Regions from separate parts of the Aquabacterium sp. A08 genome, predicted to be linked through region 1. Evidence: predicted binding sites of a transcription regulator. Region 1 holds the regulator's gene; the other holds the start of a gene.
The links. The regulator sigma-54, encoded in region 1, starts transcription at its own class of promoters, with help from an activator protein. The targets are predictions, from matches to a motif close to TGGCANGNAANCTGCTTT.

Region 1 (7,197 bases):
GCTCCCACGTCGTCTGCGCCCGGGTCACGGCCGAATTTCTGGCGTTTTCCAAGGCGCGCGGCAACGACCTCGTCACCCCCCGGCCGCAGTGGCGCTTCCCCGGCCTGAAGCCGGGCGACCGCTGGTGCCTGTGCGCGCTGCGCTGGCAGGAAGCGCTGGACGCCGGCTGCGCCCCGCCGGTGGTGCTGGAAAGCTGCCACGCGCGCGCCCTGGAGCACGTGGCGCTGGACGACCTGAAAGCCCACGCCTGGGTGAAGGCCTGAGCCTAAAATCCCACCCCATGCTCTCCGTCAAACACGAACTGCTCGCCGCCCTGGCCGCCGAGCTGGAAACCCTCTCGCCCGGCGCCGGCAGCAAGGCCGCGTTCGAAAACCCCAAGCAGGCCAGCCACGGCGACTTCGCCTGCACCGCCGCCATGCAGCTGGCCAAGCCGCTCAAGGCCAACCCGCGCCAGTTGGCCCAGCAGCTGGTGGACGCCCTGCAGGCCACCCCCGCCTTCCAGCGCTGGGTGGACGCGCTCGACATCGCCGGCCCTGGCTTCTTGAACATCAAACTCAAGCCCGCCGCCAAACAGCAAGTGGTGCGCGAGGTGCTGGCCGCGGGTGCCGCCTTTGGCCAGCAACCCAGCAACGGCCAACGCGTGCTGGTCGAGTTCGTGTCCGCCAACCCCACCGGCCCGCTGCACGTGGGCCACGGCCGCCAGGCCGCGCTGGGCGACGCCCTCTGCAACCTGTTCGAGACGCAGGGCTGGAACGTCCACCGCGAGTTCTATTACAACGACGCGGGTGTGCAGATCGAAACCCTGGCCAACTCCACCCAGCTGCGCGCCCAAGGCTTCAAGCCCGGCGACGCCGAATGGCCCGAGGCCGCCTACAACGGCGAGTACATCCAGGACATCGCCAACGACTTCCTCGCCAAAAAGACGGTGAAAGCCGACGACCGGGAATTCACCGCCAGCGGCGACGTGAACGACCTCGACGGCATCCGCCAGTTCGCCGTGGCCTACCTGCGCCACGAGCAAGACCTGGACCTGCAGGCCTTTCAGGTGAAGTTCGACCAGTACTACCTGGAGTCCAGCCTGTACACCAGCGGCCGCGTGGCGCAGGCGGTACAAAAGCTGATCGACGCCGGCAAGACCTACGAGCAGGACGGCGCGCTGTGGCTCAAGTCCACCGACTACGGCGACGACAAAGACCGCGTCATGCGCAAGAGCGACGGCGGCTACACCTACTTCGTGCCCGACGTGGCCTACCACATCACCAAGTGGGAACGCGGCTTCAGCAAGGTCATCAACATCCAGGGCACCGACCACCACGGCACCATTGCCCGCGTGCGCGCCGGCCTACAGGCCGCCGGCGTGGGCATTCCACAGGGCTACCCCGACTACGTGTTGCACACCATGGTGCGCGTGGTGCGCGGCGACGAGGAAGTGAAGATTTCCAAACGCGCGGGCAGCTACGTCACCCTGCGCGACCTGATCGAGTGGACCAGCGCCGACGCGGTGCGCTTCTTCCTGCTCAGCCGCAAGCCCGACACCGAATACACCTTCGACGTGGACCTGGCCATCCAGCAGAACAACGACAACCCGGTGTTCTACGTGCAGTACGCCCACGCGCGCATTTGCTCGGTGCTGGCCAGCTGGGGCGGCGACGTCGCCAGCCTGCAAGACGCCGACCTGTCGGCCCTGGAAGGCCCGCAGGCCCAGGCCCTGATGCTGCAACTGGCCAAGTACCCCGAGATGCTGAGCGCCGCCGCGGCCGACTTCGCCCCGCACGACGTGACCTTCTACCTGCGCGAACTGGCCGCCGCGTACCACAGCTACTACGACGCCGAACGCATCCTGGTGGAGGACGAGGCCGTCAAGCGCGCGCGCCTGGCCCTGGTCGCGGCCACCGCCCGGGTGCTGCACAATGGCCTGGCCGTGCTCGGCGTGAGCGCGCCACAGAAGATGTGAACCGAAAGCCCCCCATGACGCAAACCCCCCGCCCCCCCCGTGCCCTGCGCGGCGGCACCCTGCTGGGCTTCATCATCGGCCTGCTGGTGGGCCTGGGCGCCGCCCTGGCCGTGGCGGTGTACGTGACCAAGGTGCCGGTGCCGCTGGTGGACCGCGGCGTGCAGCGCAAACCCGGGCAGGACGCGATCGAGGCCGAGCGCAACAAGGACTGGAACCCCAACGCCGCGCTGTCGACCAAACCGGCCCCGCCCGCCGCCGTGACTCCCGCCGACGCCCAGGCTGCTGCCACGCCACCGGCGGCCGCCCCCGCGCCGGCGCCGTCCACACCCGCCGACCCGCTGGGCGCCCTGATCCAGGACCGCGCCGGCAGCCCCGGCCCGGTGGCGTCGGTCGAGGCGCCGCCGGCGGTGGACCCCTTCCATTACTTCGTGCAGGTGGGCGCCTTCCGCGGCCCCGACGAGGCCGAAGCCCAGCGCGCCCGCCTGGCCATGCTGGGCTTTGCCGCCCAGGTCAGCGAGCGCGAACAGGCCGGCCGCCCGGTGTTCCGCGTGCGCCTGGGCCCCTACCCCGCCAAGGCCGACGCCGAGGCCCAGCAGGAACGCCTCAAGGCCCAAGGCGTGGAGACCGCGCTGGTGCGCGTCCAGCGCTGAACCGGCTTGTGACCAGCTGTATCGCCCCGGAACTTTCCCGCGGCGACGGCGCCCCAACCCCAGAGCCGGGCCGAGACGGCCCCGCGACCGATCCACGGAGTGAAGCCACCATGCAAAGACGAGACTTTTCCCGCGCCGTGCTGGGCGCCACCGCCGCCGGCACCTTGGGCGCCTGGCTGCCCACCGCCGCCTGGGCCCAGGGCAGCGGCTTGCGCGAAGGCAGCGACTACCGCCGCCTGGCCCGCCCTGCCCCGGTGGACGCCCCGGCCGGCAAGGTCGAGGTGATCGAGTTCTTCGCTTACACCTGCGTCCACTGCTACAACTTCGAGCCCGCCTTCAAGGACTGGATGAAAACCGTGCCCGGCCACGTGGTGGCGCGGCGCTCTCCGGTGGGCTTCAACGCCTCCTTCGAGCCCCTGCAGCGGCTCTACTTCACCCTGGAGGCGCTGGGCCAGCTCGACGCCCTGCACGACCGCGTGTTCAAGGCCATCCACCAGGACCGGGTGCGGCTGAACAACGCCGACGCCATCATTGCCTGGGCCGCGGCGCAGGGGCTGAACCAGGCCCAGTTCACCCAGACCTTCAACTCCTTCGGGGTGGCGGGCAAGGTCAAGCGCGCGAACCAGCTGCAGGACGCCTACGAGGTCGAGGCCACGCCGTCGCTGGGCATCGCCGGGCGCTACTACGTGCCGGGCCAGGCCGCGCGCACCCTGACCGTGGCCAACGCGCTGATCCAGGAAGCGCGCAAGGGCTGAAGCGCGCCGGCCGCGCCACCGTGCGGCCGGCCCACCACCGCGACCCGCCGCGTGGCCCGGGCTTGTGCCCGCGGGCGCTGTGGCTACAATCGGCACACACCCTGCAAATGCAATTTTCGTGCCGATCATGACCACCACCCCACCACGCCACGCCCGGGCCCTGCGCGCCGCGCTGCTCGCCGCGGCCCTGGCGGGCGGGTTGTCCGCCCCGGCCCTGGCCGAGCGCGCCGACCGCCTCCAAGCCATGAACATCGAGGCCGACGCGCTGCGCTACGACGACGCACGCCAGACCAGCGTATTCACCGGCAACGTGGTCATCACCAAGGGCAGCATCGTCATCCGCGGCCAGCAGGTGGACGTGCTCCAGGACGCCCAGAACAACCAGTTCAGCACCGTGCTGGGACGCGAGGGCCAGCGCGCCTTCTTCCGCCAGAAGCGCGAGGGGCTGGAGGAGTTCATCGAGGGCGAAGCGCTGCGCATCGACTACGACAGCCAGGCCGACACGGTGAAGTTCATCGGCCAGGCGGTGCTGCGCCGCTACCGCGGCGCCACCCTGAGCGACCAGACCAGCGGCGGCACCATCGTCTACGACAACCGCACCGAGGTGTTCACGGTGGACGCCGGCGGCGCCAGCCGCTCGCCCGACAACCCCGGTGGCCGGGTGCGCGCCATGCTGACGCCCAACCCCGCCGCCGGCAACGCCGACGCGGCCGGCACACCGCCCCCCCGACTGCAACCCAGCCCGCGCCTGGAGTCCCGCCCGTGACCGGGGCCGCCGCCCCCGCCAGCCAGCTGCAGGTGCGCGGGCTGCAGAAAAGCTATGGCCGCCGTCCGGTGGTCAAAGACGTCTCGCTCACCGTGCACAGCGGCGAGGTGGTCGGCCTGCTCGGCCCCAACGGCGCCGGCAAAACCACCTCGTTCTACATGATCGTCGGCCTGGTGCGCGTCGACGCGGGCGACATTTCCCTCGACGGCCAGTCCATCCAGGGCCTGCCCATCCACCGCCGCGCGCGCATGGGCCTGGGCTACCTGCCGCAGGAGGCCTCCATCTTCCGCAAGCTGACGGTGGAGCAGAACGTGCGCGCCGTGCTGGAGCTGCAGACCGACGCCGCTGGCCGCCCGTTGCCCAAGGCCGAGATCGAGCAGCGCCTGACCGGCCTGCTGGAAGACCTGCACGTGCAGCACCTGCGCCACTCGCCGGCGCCGGCCCTGTCGGGCGGCGAACGGCGCCGGGTGGAAATCGCCCGGGCGCTGGCCACCAACCCGCGCTTCGTGCTGCTGGACGAACCCTTCGCCGGCATCGACCCGATCGCCGTCATCGAGATCCAGCGCATCATCGGCTTCCTAAAGTCGCGCGGCATCGGCGTGCTCATCACCGACCACAACGTGCGCGAAACGCTGGGCATCTGCGACCACGCCTTCATCATCAGCGACGGGCGGGTGCTGGCCCAGGGCACCCCGGCCGAGATCGTGGAGAACGCCGACGTGCGCCGGGTTTACCTCGGCGAGCACTTCCGCATGTGAGGCCGGGCGCATGAAGCAAGGCCTGTCCCTCCGCGTTTCGCAGCACCTGGCGCTGACGCCACAGCTGCAACAGTCGATCCGGCTGCTGCAGCTGAGCACGCTCGAAATGGCGCAGGAGGTCGAGCAGATGCTCGACGAGAACCCGTTCCTGGAGCGCGAACAGGAAGCCGCCGAGCGCGAGGACTTTGGCCTGGACCAGGCCGACGCGCCGGTGAGCCTGGGCGACCAGGTGAGCGAGTGGGCCACCGAGCCTGCCGCCCCCGCCCCGCGCGAACGCAGCGCCGACGCCCCCGGCGACGGCAACGACACCAGCCCAGCCGCGGAAGGCGGCGGCGAGGACAGCGCCCCGGTCGAACATAGCTGGGACGGCGACGGCACCGTGGAGCTGCGCGCCGACGACAGCGAATGGGGCGGCGACGCCCCGCCGCGCAACGGCGCGGCCGACGACGACACCGCCAGCGCCGCCGACCTGGCCAGCGAACACGTCAGCCTGGCCGCCCACCTGCACCAGCAGGCCCTGGCGCTGCGCCTGAACGACGACGAGCGCGCCGCGCTGTACTTCCTGATCGAGTCGCTCAACGACGACGGCTACCTGGCCGACCCCCTGCCCGAACTGGCCGAGGCCATCCTGGCGCAGGAAGAACAGGCCCGCGGCCGCGCCCTGTACGGCGACGAACGGCTGGCCCGCGCCGAAGAACTGCAACAGCTGCTGCACACCGTGCTGCACTGGCTGCAGCACATGGAGCCGGCCGGCGTGGGCGCGCGCCACCTGGCCGAATGCCTGACGCTGCAAATCCTGGAGCTGCGCAACAGCCCCGAGGCCCGCGCCGCCCTGGCCCTCTGCGAACAGCCGCTGGAGCTGATGGCCAAGCGCGACGTCAAGCGCCTGGCCACCCTGTGCGGCTGCACGGACGAGGTGGTCAAGGCCGCGCTCGCGCTGATCGCCCGGCTCGAACCCAAACCCGGCCGGCGTTTTGCCAACGTGGAGCGCAACGTGGTGGTGCCCGACGTCATCGTCACGCCCCAAGGCCGCGGCTTCAAGGTGCAGCTCAACCCCGAGGTGATGCCGCGCCTGCGCGTGCAGGACGTCTACGCCAACGCCATGCGCGGCCACAAGGGCGACAGCGCCCAGGGCATGCAGCAGCGGCTGCAGGAGGCGCGCTGGTTCATCAAGAACATCCAGCAGCGCTTCGACACCATCCTGCGCGTGGCCAGCGCCATCGTCGAACGCCAGCGCAGCTTCTTTTTGCACGGCGAACTGGCCATGCGCCCGCTGGTGCTGCGCGAGATCGCCGACGAACTCGGGCTGCACGAATCCACCATCAGCCGCGTGACCACCGCCAAGTACATGGCCACGCCCTTCGGCACCTTCGAGCTGAAGTACTTCTTCGGCTCGGCGCTGGGCACCGAAACCGGCGGCAACGCGTCGAGCACCGCGGTGCGCGCGCTGATCAAGCAGTTCGTGGCCGGCGAGGACGCCAAAAAGCCGCTGAGCGACAACCAGATTTCCGACATGCTCAAGGAACAAGGCATCGAGTGCGCGCGCCGCACCGTGGCCAAGTACCGCGAGTCGCTGCGCATCGCGCCGGCCAACCTGCGCAAGGCCCTGTGACCCCCGGGCGCGCCGCCCCGCCGACGCGCCCCCACCGACCCGAAAGTTCGCCATGAACGCCCTCACCCTGTTCCTGCCCTGCGCCGCCGGCGTGGAAACCTACCTGGCCGACGAGGTGCAACGCATCACCGGCGTGCCCGCGGGCGAGTTGCGCGTCGGCCGCGCCGGCGTGGAACTCGCCGGCAGCTGGCGCCAGGCGCAGCAGCTCAACCTGCACAGCCGCCTGGCCCAGCGCGTGCTGGTGCGCCTGGCGCGCCAGCCCTACCGCAGCGAACAAGACGTGTACGGCGCCGCCGCCGGCGTGGCCTGGGAAATCTGGTTCACCCCGCAGCGCACCCTCAAGGTCGAGATCACCGCCCAGCACAGCCCGCTGAAAAGCCTGAACTTCGCCGCGCTGCGCGTCAAAGACGCGATTTGCGACCGACTGCGCGACAAACGCGGCGAGCGCCCCAGCGTGGACACCGCCCGGCCCGACGTGCGCGTGTTCGCCCACCTGACGCACGAGGACGTGTCGGTGTACATCGACACCTCGGGCGAACCGCTGTTCAAGCGCGGCTGGCGCGAGGACAAGGGCGACGCGCCGCTGAAGGAAACCCTGGCCGCCGCCATGATCGCCGCCACCGGCTGGACCGGCTGGGACGAACAAGGCCGCCCGGTGCCGCTGTACGACCCCTGCTGCGGCAGCGGCACGGTGCTGATCGA
Region 2 (7,197 bases), on a different contig from region 1:
GCCGCCGCCACCCGCCTGACCCTGCAGACCCTCACCCGCTTGCAGCAGGACCTGCGCCAGGAAGCGCTGCCCCGGCCCGACGATACCCTGGCCGCCCTGGCCGTGGCCGCCAGCGGCCGCTGACCCCGGAGCTGTCGGCATGAAAAGCGTGTTCTGGTTCCTCTTCATCGCCGCCCTGGCGGTGGCCCTGGCCTTGCTGGTCGGCGACAACCACGCCACCGTCACCCTGTTCTGGCACCCCTACCGCATCGACCTGTCCTTCAACCTGGTGCTGTTCGCGCTGGTGGGCAGCTTCGTGCTGCTGTACCTGGCCCTGCGCGGGCTGGCCCTGCTGCGCAGCCTGCCCGAACAGGCCCAGCGCTGGCGCGCCAGCCAGATGGAGCGGGCGGTCTACGCCCAGGTGCTCGATGCGCTGGCCTACCAGCTGTCGGGCCGCTTTGTGCGGGCCCAGAGCGCGGCCCAGCAGGCCACCGAGCTGCTGGCCAGCTTGCCGCCGCAGGGCGTGATCCACCGCGCCCAGTTGGAGGTGCTGGCCCACCTGCTGACGGCCGAAGCCGCCCACGCGCTCGGCAGCCACGACCGGCGCGACCGCGCCCTGGCCGCTGCCGTGGCTCCCGGTCAGCCGCCCGAGGCCGGCCCGGCCCGCGAAGGCGCCCTGCTGCGCGCCGCCGCCTGGGCGCTGGAGGCGCGCGACGCCGGCGCCGCCCAGCGCTGGCTGGCCGACCTGCCCCAGGGCGTGGCGCGGCGCATCCAGGCGGTGCGTCTCAAGCTCCGGCTGGCGCAGTTGCGCCACGACACCGACGGCGCCATCGACATGGTGCGCCTGCTGGCCAAACACCGCGCCTTCACCCGCGACGCGGCCGACAGCGTGCTGCGCGGCCTGCTGCTCGACGCCCTGCGTGACACCCACGACGCCACCCAGCTGCAGCGCCTGTGGCAGGGGCTGGACAGCGCCGAACGCCACCACCCCGACCTGGCCCTGGCCATGCTGGAGCGCTGGCAGGCCCTGGCCGGCTCTGCCACGCGCGACGGCGAGCCCTGGCCGCCCGCCGTGCAGCGCCTGGTGCAGGACGCCCTGGTCAGCGTCTGGAAGGGCTACGACGGCCTGTCGGACGGCAAGCGCCGCCGCTGGATCGTGCTGCTGGAATCGGCCCTGCCCCGGCTGGACGCCCAGTGGCTGGCCCGGGTGGAAGAGGCCCAGCGCGCCCGCCCTGACGACGCCGGCTTGCAGTACCTGGCGGGCCAAGTCTTTTTGCAGCAGCGGCTGTGGGGCAAGGCCACCTTCTTGCTGGAGCAGGCCAGCCGCGGCCTGCAGGACGCCGAACTGCGCCGCCGCACCTGGCGCAGCCTGGCCCGCTTGGCCGAAGAGCGCGGCGACGGCGACGCGGCCCAGGCCGCCTGGAAGCAGGCCGCGCTGGTCTGACTCAGCGCGCGCCGGGACGGCGCTGCAGGCGCCGACGGCGCGACCAGCGCACCTTCAGCGTCCACAGCAGGTTGACCAAAAAGTACACCGCCACCCCGGTGCAGCTGGCCACGATGGCCAGACCGACCACCAGCGGTTTGCCCACCTGACCCAGCTGCCCCAGGGCGTGCTGCAAGCCGGCCCAAAAACCTGCTTCGGCTTCCTGGGCCTGGTGTGCCGCGTGCTGCTCCAGCAGGCCTTGCAGCTCCTCTTGGCTGGGGTGGTCTTCCAGCAGCACCAGCTTGCCCAGCTTGTAGGCGCCGTAGTACACCGGCCCGAAGGTCACCGGGTTGGTCACCAGCGTGCTGGCCACCGCCACCGGCAGGTTGGCGCGCAGCAGCACCGCCAGCGTGGCCGAAAACGGGATCTGCGCCACCGGAATCAGCAGGCCGAAAAACATGCCCAGGGCCAGGCCCAGCGCGATGCCCTTGCGGCTCATGTGCCACAGGCGCGGGTGTTGCAGGCGCGGCCCCAGCCAGCCCAGCCAGCGGTGCTGCAGCAGGCTGTCGCGGGTGGGCAGAAGGCGTTTCAGGCGGTGTTTCATGGGCGGGGTAAGGGGGCATGCGCGCCGCATGCAACCCGAAATTGTCGCCGATCGGCACGGCACTTTCGTGTCAGCGCCGCCCCTGCCCCGCGGCGCCCCCGGGCTTTGGCGGTATGCTCGCGGCCATGCAATTGCAGGACATGCTTTACAGCCAAGGCTTTGGCACCCGCCGCGTCTGTTGCGGCCTGGTGCAGCAGGGCCGCGTCACCCTGGGCGACCCACCGCGCCCGGTGGGCGACCCGACCGAAGACGTGGACCCCGAGGGCCTGGTGTTCCATGTGCAGGGCGAGCGCTGGGTTTACCAGGCCCATGCCTACCTGATGCTGCACAAGCCCACCGGCCACGAATGCTCGCAAAAGCCCGGCGCCTGGCCCAGCATCTACACGCTGCTGCCCAGCCCCCTGCGCTCGCGGCCGTCGGGCGCGGCCAGTGGGGTGCAGGCCGTGGGCCGACTCGACCAGGACACCACCGGCCTGCTGCTGCTGTCCGACGACGGCAAGTTCATCCACCGCCTGTCCTCGCCCAAGCACCACGTGCCCAAGGTGTACGAGGCCACCTGCAAGCACCCGGTCACCCCGCAGCAGGTGGAGCGGCTGTTGGCCGGCGTGGTGCTGGACGACGACCCCAAGCCGGTGCGCGCGTCGGCCTGCGAGGCCGTCGGCACGCACGGCCTGCGCCTGACGCTGACCGAAGGCAAATACCACCAGGTCAAACGCATGGTGGCCGCGGTCAGCAACCGGGTGGAGGCCCTGCACCGCAGCCAGGTCGGCGACCTGGTGCTGCCACCCGACCTGGCGCCCGGCCAGTGGCGCTGGCTCAGCGCCGCCGAGGTGGCGGGCCTGACCGCCGCGCGACCCAAGGCCTGAGGCCGCACCCGCTCAGGGCAGCGGCGCCAGAAAACCGGCGACGGCCCGCGTCAGCGCGTCGGGCTGGTCGCGGTGCGGGCTGTGGCCGCAGGCCGCCAGCACCTGCCGCACGGTGTGGGGCGCGGCCCGTTCGATTTCGTCCAACTGCGCCAGGGTGCCGTATTCGTCGTCCTCGCCCTGCACCAGCAGCAGCGGCGCGGCGATGGCCGCGCAGTCGCGGCGGATGTCGAAAGCGCGGAAGGCCGGCGACAACCACACGTCGTTCCACTGCCAGAAGGCGCTGTCCACGTCCCGGTGGTGGCGCGCCAGCCGCTCGCGCAGGCCGCCGTGCAGGTAGGCCTGGCGCGCCTGTTCGATGGCGCGCAGCGCCACGTCTTCCACGAACACGTGCGGTGCCAGGGCCACGCAGGCCGTCACCGGGTGGCGGCTGGCGTGCAGCAGCGCCACAGTGGCCCCGTCCGAGTGGCCGACCAGCACCGGCCGTGCCACCCCACAGGCTTGCAGCAGTGCGGGCAGGGTGTCCCAGGCTTCGCGGTGCATGTAGTCGGGGCCGTGGCGGCCCGCGCCGCGCACGTCGGCGATCGGGTCGGACTGGCCGTAGCCCCGGCGCGAATAGACCCAGCCGGCCCGGCCGGTGGCGGCGCAGAGTTCGGCCGGCCAGTCGCGCCCCCTTTGTTGCCACAAGGCCACCGACCCCAGCCCTTCGTGCAGGAACAGCAGCGGCGCCCGTCCGGGGCGCGTGGCCGGCAGGTGGCGCAGCTCCAGGGCCACGCCGTGGACCTGCACGGTCGGGGCCGCCGAGGGCGAAGGGACAGGGGGTGTCGCGGTCATGGCCGCATCGTAACGGGCCGGTCCGGGCTTGCCTGTATCCTAGGCGCCATGCAATTGTTGCTCGGTTCATTCTGGCGCTCGGTGGCCTATTGCCTGCACCCGCGCGTCATCGCCCTGTCCGTCCTGCCCCTGCTGCTGATGGTGGCGGCGTCCTTCGCCCTGGGCTACTTTTTCTGGGATCCAGCGATTGCCGCGGTGATGGTCTGGCTGGAGACCTGGGAACTGGTCTCCTTCGCCCTGAACTGGCTGGAGTCGGCCGGCATCGGCAGCCTGCGCGGCGTGTTCGCGCCGCTGGTGGTGCTGGTGCTGGCCACGCCGCTGATCGTGGTGATGGCGCTGCTGCTGGTGGCCCTGTTCATGACGCCGGCCATGGTCGATCTGGTGGCGCAGCGGCGCTTTCCCGCGCTGGAGCGCCGCCGCGGCGGCTCGCTGCTGGGCAGCGTGGCCTGGTCGCTCTGGTCCACGCTGCTGGCCCTGGGCGCGCTGCTGCTGTCGCTGCCGTTCTGGCTGGTGCCGCCCCTGGTGCTGGTGCTGCCGCCCCTCATTTGGGGCTGGCTGACCTACCGCGTCTTCGCCTTCGACGCCCTGGCCGAACACGCCAGCGCCGCCGAACGCAGCGCCTTGCTGCAGCAGCACCGCGTGCCTTTGCTGGCCATGGGTGTGCTGTCGGGCTACCTGGGCGCGGCGCCCACGCTGCTGTGGGCCTCGGGCGCCATGTTCATTGCCCTGGCGCCGCTGCTGGTGCCGCTGGCCATCTGGATCTACGCGCTGGTGTTCGCTTTCGCCTCGCTCTGGTTCGCCCACTACCTGCTGGCCGCGCTGGAGGCCGCCCGCCGCGCGCCGCCGCCGGCCGGCCCCGCGCCCGAAGACGCCTTGCCCCCCGGACCCCCACCCGCACCCACCCCGGCCCGCCCACCGGCTGGCGAGGTGATCGACGTGCAGGCCCGCGAACTGCCCTGACCCCCCATGACCACCGACTCCCCCATGCCCGGCTTCGGCCTGATCATCATCGGCGACGAAATCCTCTCCGGCAAACGCCAGGACAAGCACCTGCCCAAGGTCATCGAACTGCTGGGCGAGCGCGGCCTGGCGCTGTCCTGGGCGCGTTACGTTGGCGACGACCGCCCCGCCATCACCGCCGCCCTGCGCGACGCCTTCGCCAGCGACCAGGTGGTGTTTTCCTGCGGCGGCATTGGCGCCACGCCCGACGACCACACCCGCCAGTGCGCCGCCGCCGCGCTGGGCGTGGCGCTGGCCCTGCACCCCGAGGCCCGGGCGCTGATCGAAGAACGCATGCGCGACGTCGCGCGCGAGCAGGGCGAAACCTTCGACCCGGACCGACCCGACAACGTGCACCGGCTCAACATGGGCGTGTTCCCGGTGGGCGCGCGCATCCTGCCCAACCCCTACAACAAGATCCCGGGCTTCAGCTGCCTGGGCCCTGGCGGTGGCGAGGTGCATTTCGTGCCCGGCTTCCCGGTCATGGCCTGGCCCATGATCGCCGCCGTGCTCGACCGCGACCACGCCGGGCGGCCCGGGCGGGTGCCGCAGCGCGAGCGCTCGGTGATCGTTTTTGGTGCCCTGGAGGCCACCCTCACGCCGCTCATGGAGCAGATCGAGGCCGACCACCCCGGCATCAAGGTGTTCAGCCTGCCCAGCGTGGACCACCCCACCTACGGCCGCCACATCGAGCTCGGCGTCAAGGGTGCGGCTACACTGGTGGACGTGGCCTACGCCGCGCTGCTGATGGGCCTGCAGGCCCACAGCGCCCGGCTCGGTCCCGAAATGGTGCGTTGAAGTTTGCACCAAAAATGTGATTGAATGCACCAAAAAAGTGCTTCTTCGGTGGGGCCCGGCCCCGCCCCTGAGGGGGGTGGGTTGGCATGGTTCCTGCTGACCCGGAACAGTCCAGTTTTATTGTCCTTTCCTGACCAGGAGATATCTGATGGCCAAGACCGTCGCAGACGTGATGAAGATGGTGCAAGAGAACGACGTCAAGTTCGTCGATTTCCGCTTCACCGACACCCGTGGCAAACAGCACCACACCACCGTGCCCGTGTCCCACTTCGACGAAGACAAGTTCGTCTCCGGTCACGCGTTTGACGGTTCCTCGATCGCCGGCTGGAAGGGCATCGAAGCCTCCGACATGCAGCTGATCCCCGACCCGAACACGGCCAACATCGACCCGTTCTTCGAGGAAACCACGCTGATCCTGAACTGCGACGTGCTGGAGCCGGCCGACGGCAAGTCCTACGACCGCGACCCGCGCTCCATCGCCAAGCGCGCCGAAGCCTACCTGAAGTCCTCCGGCCTGGGCGACACCGCCTTCTTCGGTCCGGAACCCGAATTCTTCATCTTCGACGAAGTCCGCTGGAGCACCGAGCCCGGCCGCAGCTTCTACCAGATCGAAGAGTACGAAGCCCCCTGGAACACCGGCGCCAAGCTCGAAGGCGGCAACCGCGGTCACCGTCCCACCACCAAGGGCGGCTACTTCCCCGTGCCCCCGGTGGACAGCACCCAGGACATGCGCGCCGAAATGTCGCTGATCCTCGAATCCCTGGGCATCCCGGTCGAGGTGTTCCACCACGAAGTGGCCGGCGCGGGTCAGAACGAAATCGGCACCAAGTTCTCCACCCTGGTGGAGCGTGCCGACTGGACCGTGCTGCAGAAGTACGTGATCCAGAACGTGGCCAACAGCTACGGCAAGACCGCCACCTTCATGCCCAAGCCCTACCACGGCGACAACGGTTCCGGCATGCACGTGCACCAGTCGGTCTGGAAAGACGGCAAGAACCTGTTCGCCGGTGACGGCTACGCCGGTCTGAGCGACTTCGCCCTGTACTACATCGGCGGCATCATCAAGCACGCCCGTGCCCTGAACGCCATCACCAACCCGACCACCAACAGCTACAAGCGCCTGGTGCCGCACTTCGAAGCCCCGGTGAAGCTGGCCTACTCGGCCAAGAACCGCTCGGCCTCGATCCGCATCCCCTACGTGGCCAACCCCAAGGGCCGTCGCGTGGAAGCCCGCTTCCCCGATCCCATGATGAACCCCTACCTGGGTTTTGCCGCGCTGCTGATGGCCGGTCTGGACGGCGTGGAAAACAAGATCCACCCGGGCGAAGCCGCCACCAAAGACCTGTACCACCTGCCGCCGGAAGAAGACAAGCTGGTGCCGACCGTGTGCCACAGCCTGGACCAGGCGCTGGAGCACCTGGACAAGGACCGCGCCTTCCTGACCAAGGGCGGCGTGTTCACCGACTCCATGATCGACGCCTACATCGAACTGAAGATGCAGGACGTGACCCGCAGCCGCGTCGAAGTGTCGCCCTGCGAGTTCGACATGTACTTCAGCCTCTGATCGGGTTCGCCCGGCACAGGCCCTGAAGGGACGGCGCAAGCCGTCCCTTTTGCGTTGTGGGCCGCCCACGGCGGGCGCCCGGGCACTTTTCGGCGATACTGGAAATCCCTGAGCTGTGTGGGCGCGTGGCGCC

Region 2: glnA (type I glutamate--ammonia ligase) is a predicted target of sigma-54. The motif match lies at 5,583-5,600, and genes of this name have one in related genera.

What each region holds. Positions count from the first base shown of each region.
Region 1 is NZ_JAAQQT010000692.1:42,980-50,176, reverse strand. It holds gene HA630_RS19820 (DUF2237 family protein) at 1-263, shown strand, start outside; gene argS (arginine--tRNA ligase) at 281-1,954, shown strand; gene HA630_RS19810 (SPOR domain-containing protein) at 1,969-2,604, shown strand; gene HA630_RS19805 (thiol:disulfide interchange protein DsbA/DsbL) at 2,715-3,359, shown strand; gene lptA (lipopolysaccharide transport periplasmic protein LptA) at 3,487-4,125, shown strand; gene lptB (LPS export ABC transporter ATP-binding protein) at 4,122-4,883, shown strand; gene rpoN (RNA polymerase factor sigma-54) at 4,894-6,495, shown strand; gene HA630_RS19785 (class I SAM-dependent RNA methyltransferase) at 6,548-7,197, shown strand, end outside.
Region 2 is NZ_JAAQQT010000689.1:37,427-44,623, forward strand. It holds gene HA630_RS19025 (uroporphyrinogen-III C-methyltransferase) at 1-123, shown strand, start outside; gene HA630_RS19030 (heme biosynthesis protein HemY) at 140-1,423, shown strand; gene HA630_RS19035 (DUF2062 domain-containing protein) at 1,425-2,006, opposite strand; gene HA630_RS19040 (16S rRNA pseudouridine(516) synthase) at 2,132-2,872, shown strand; gene HA630_RS19045 (alpha/beta fold hydrolase) at 2,885-3,703, opposite strand; gene HA630_RS19050 (EI24 domain-containing protein) at 3,752-4,663, shown strand; gene HA630_RS19055 (molybdopterin-binding protein) at 4,670-5,500, shown strand; gene glnA (type I glutamate--ammonia ligase) at 5,649-7,064, shown strand.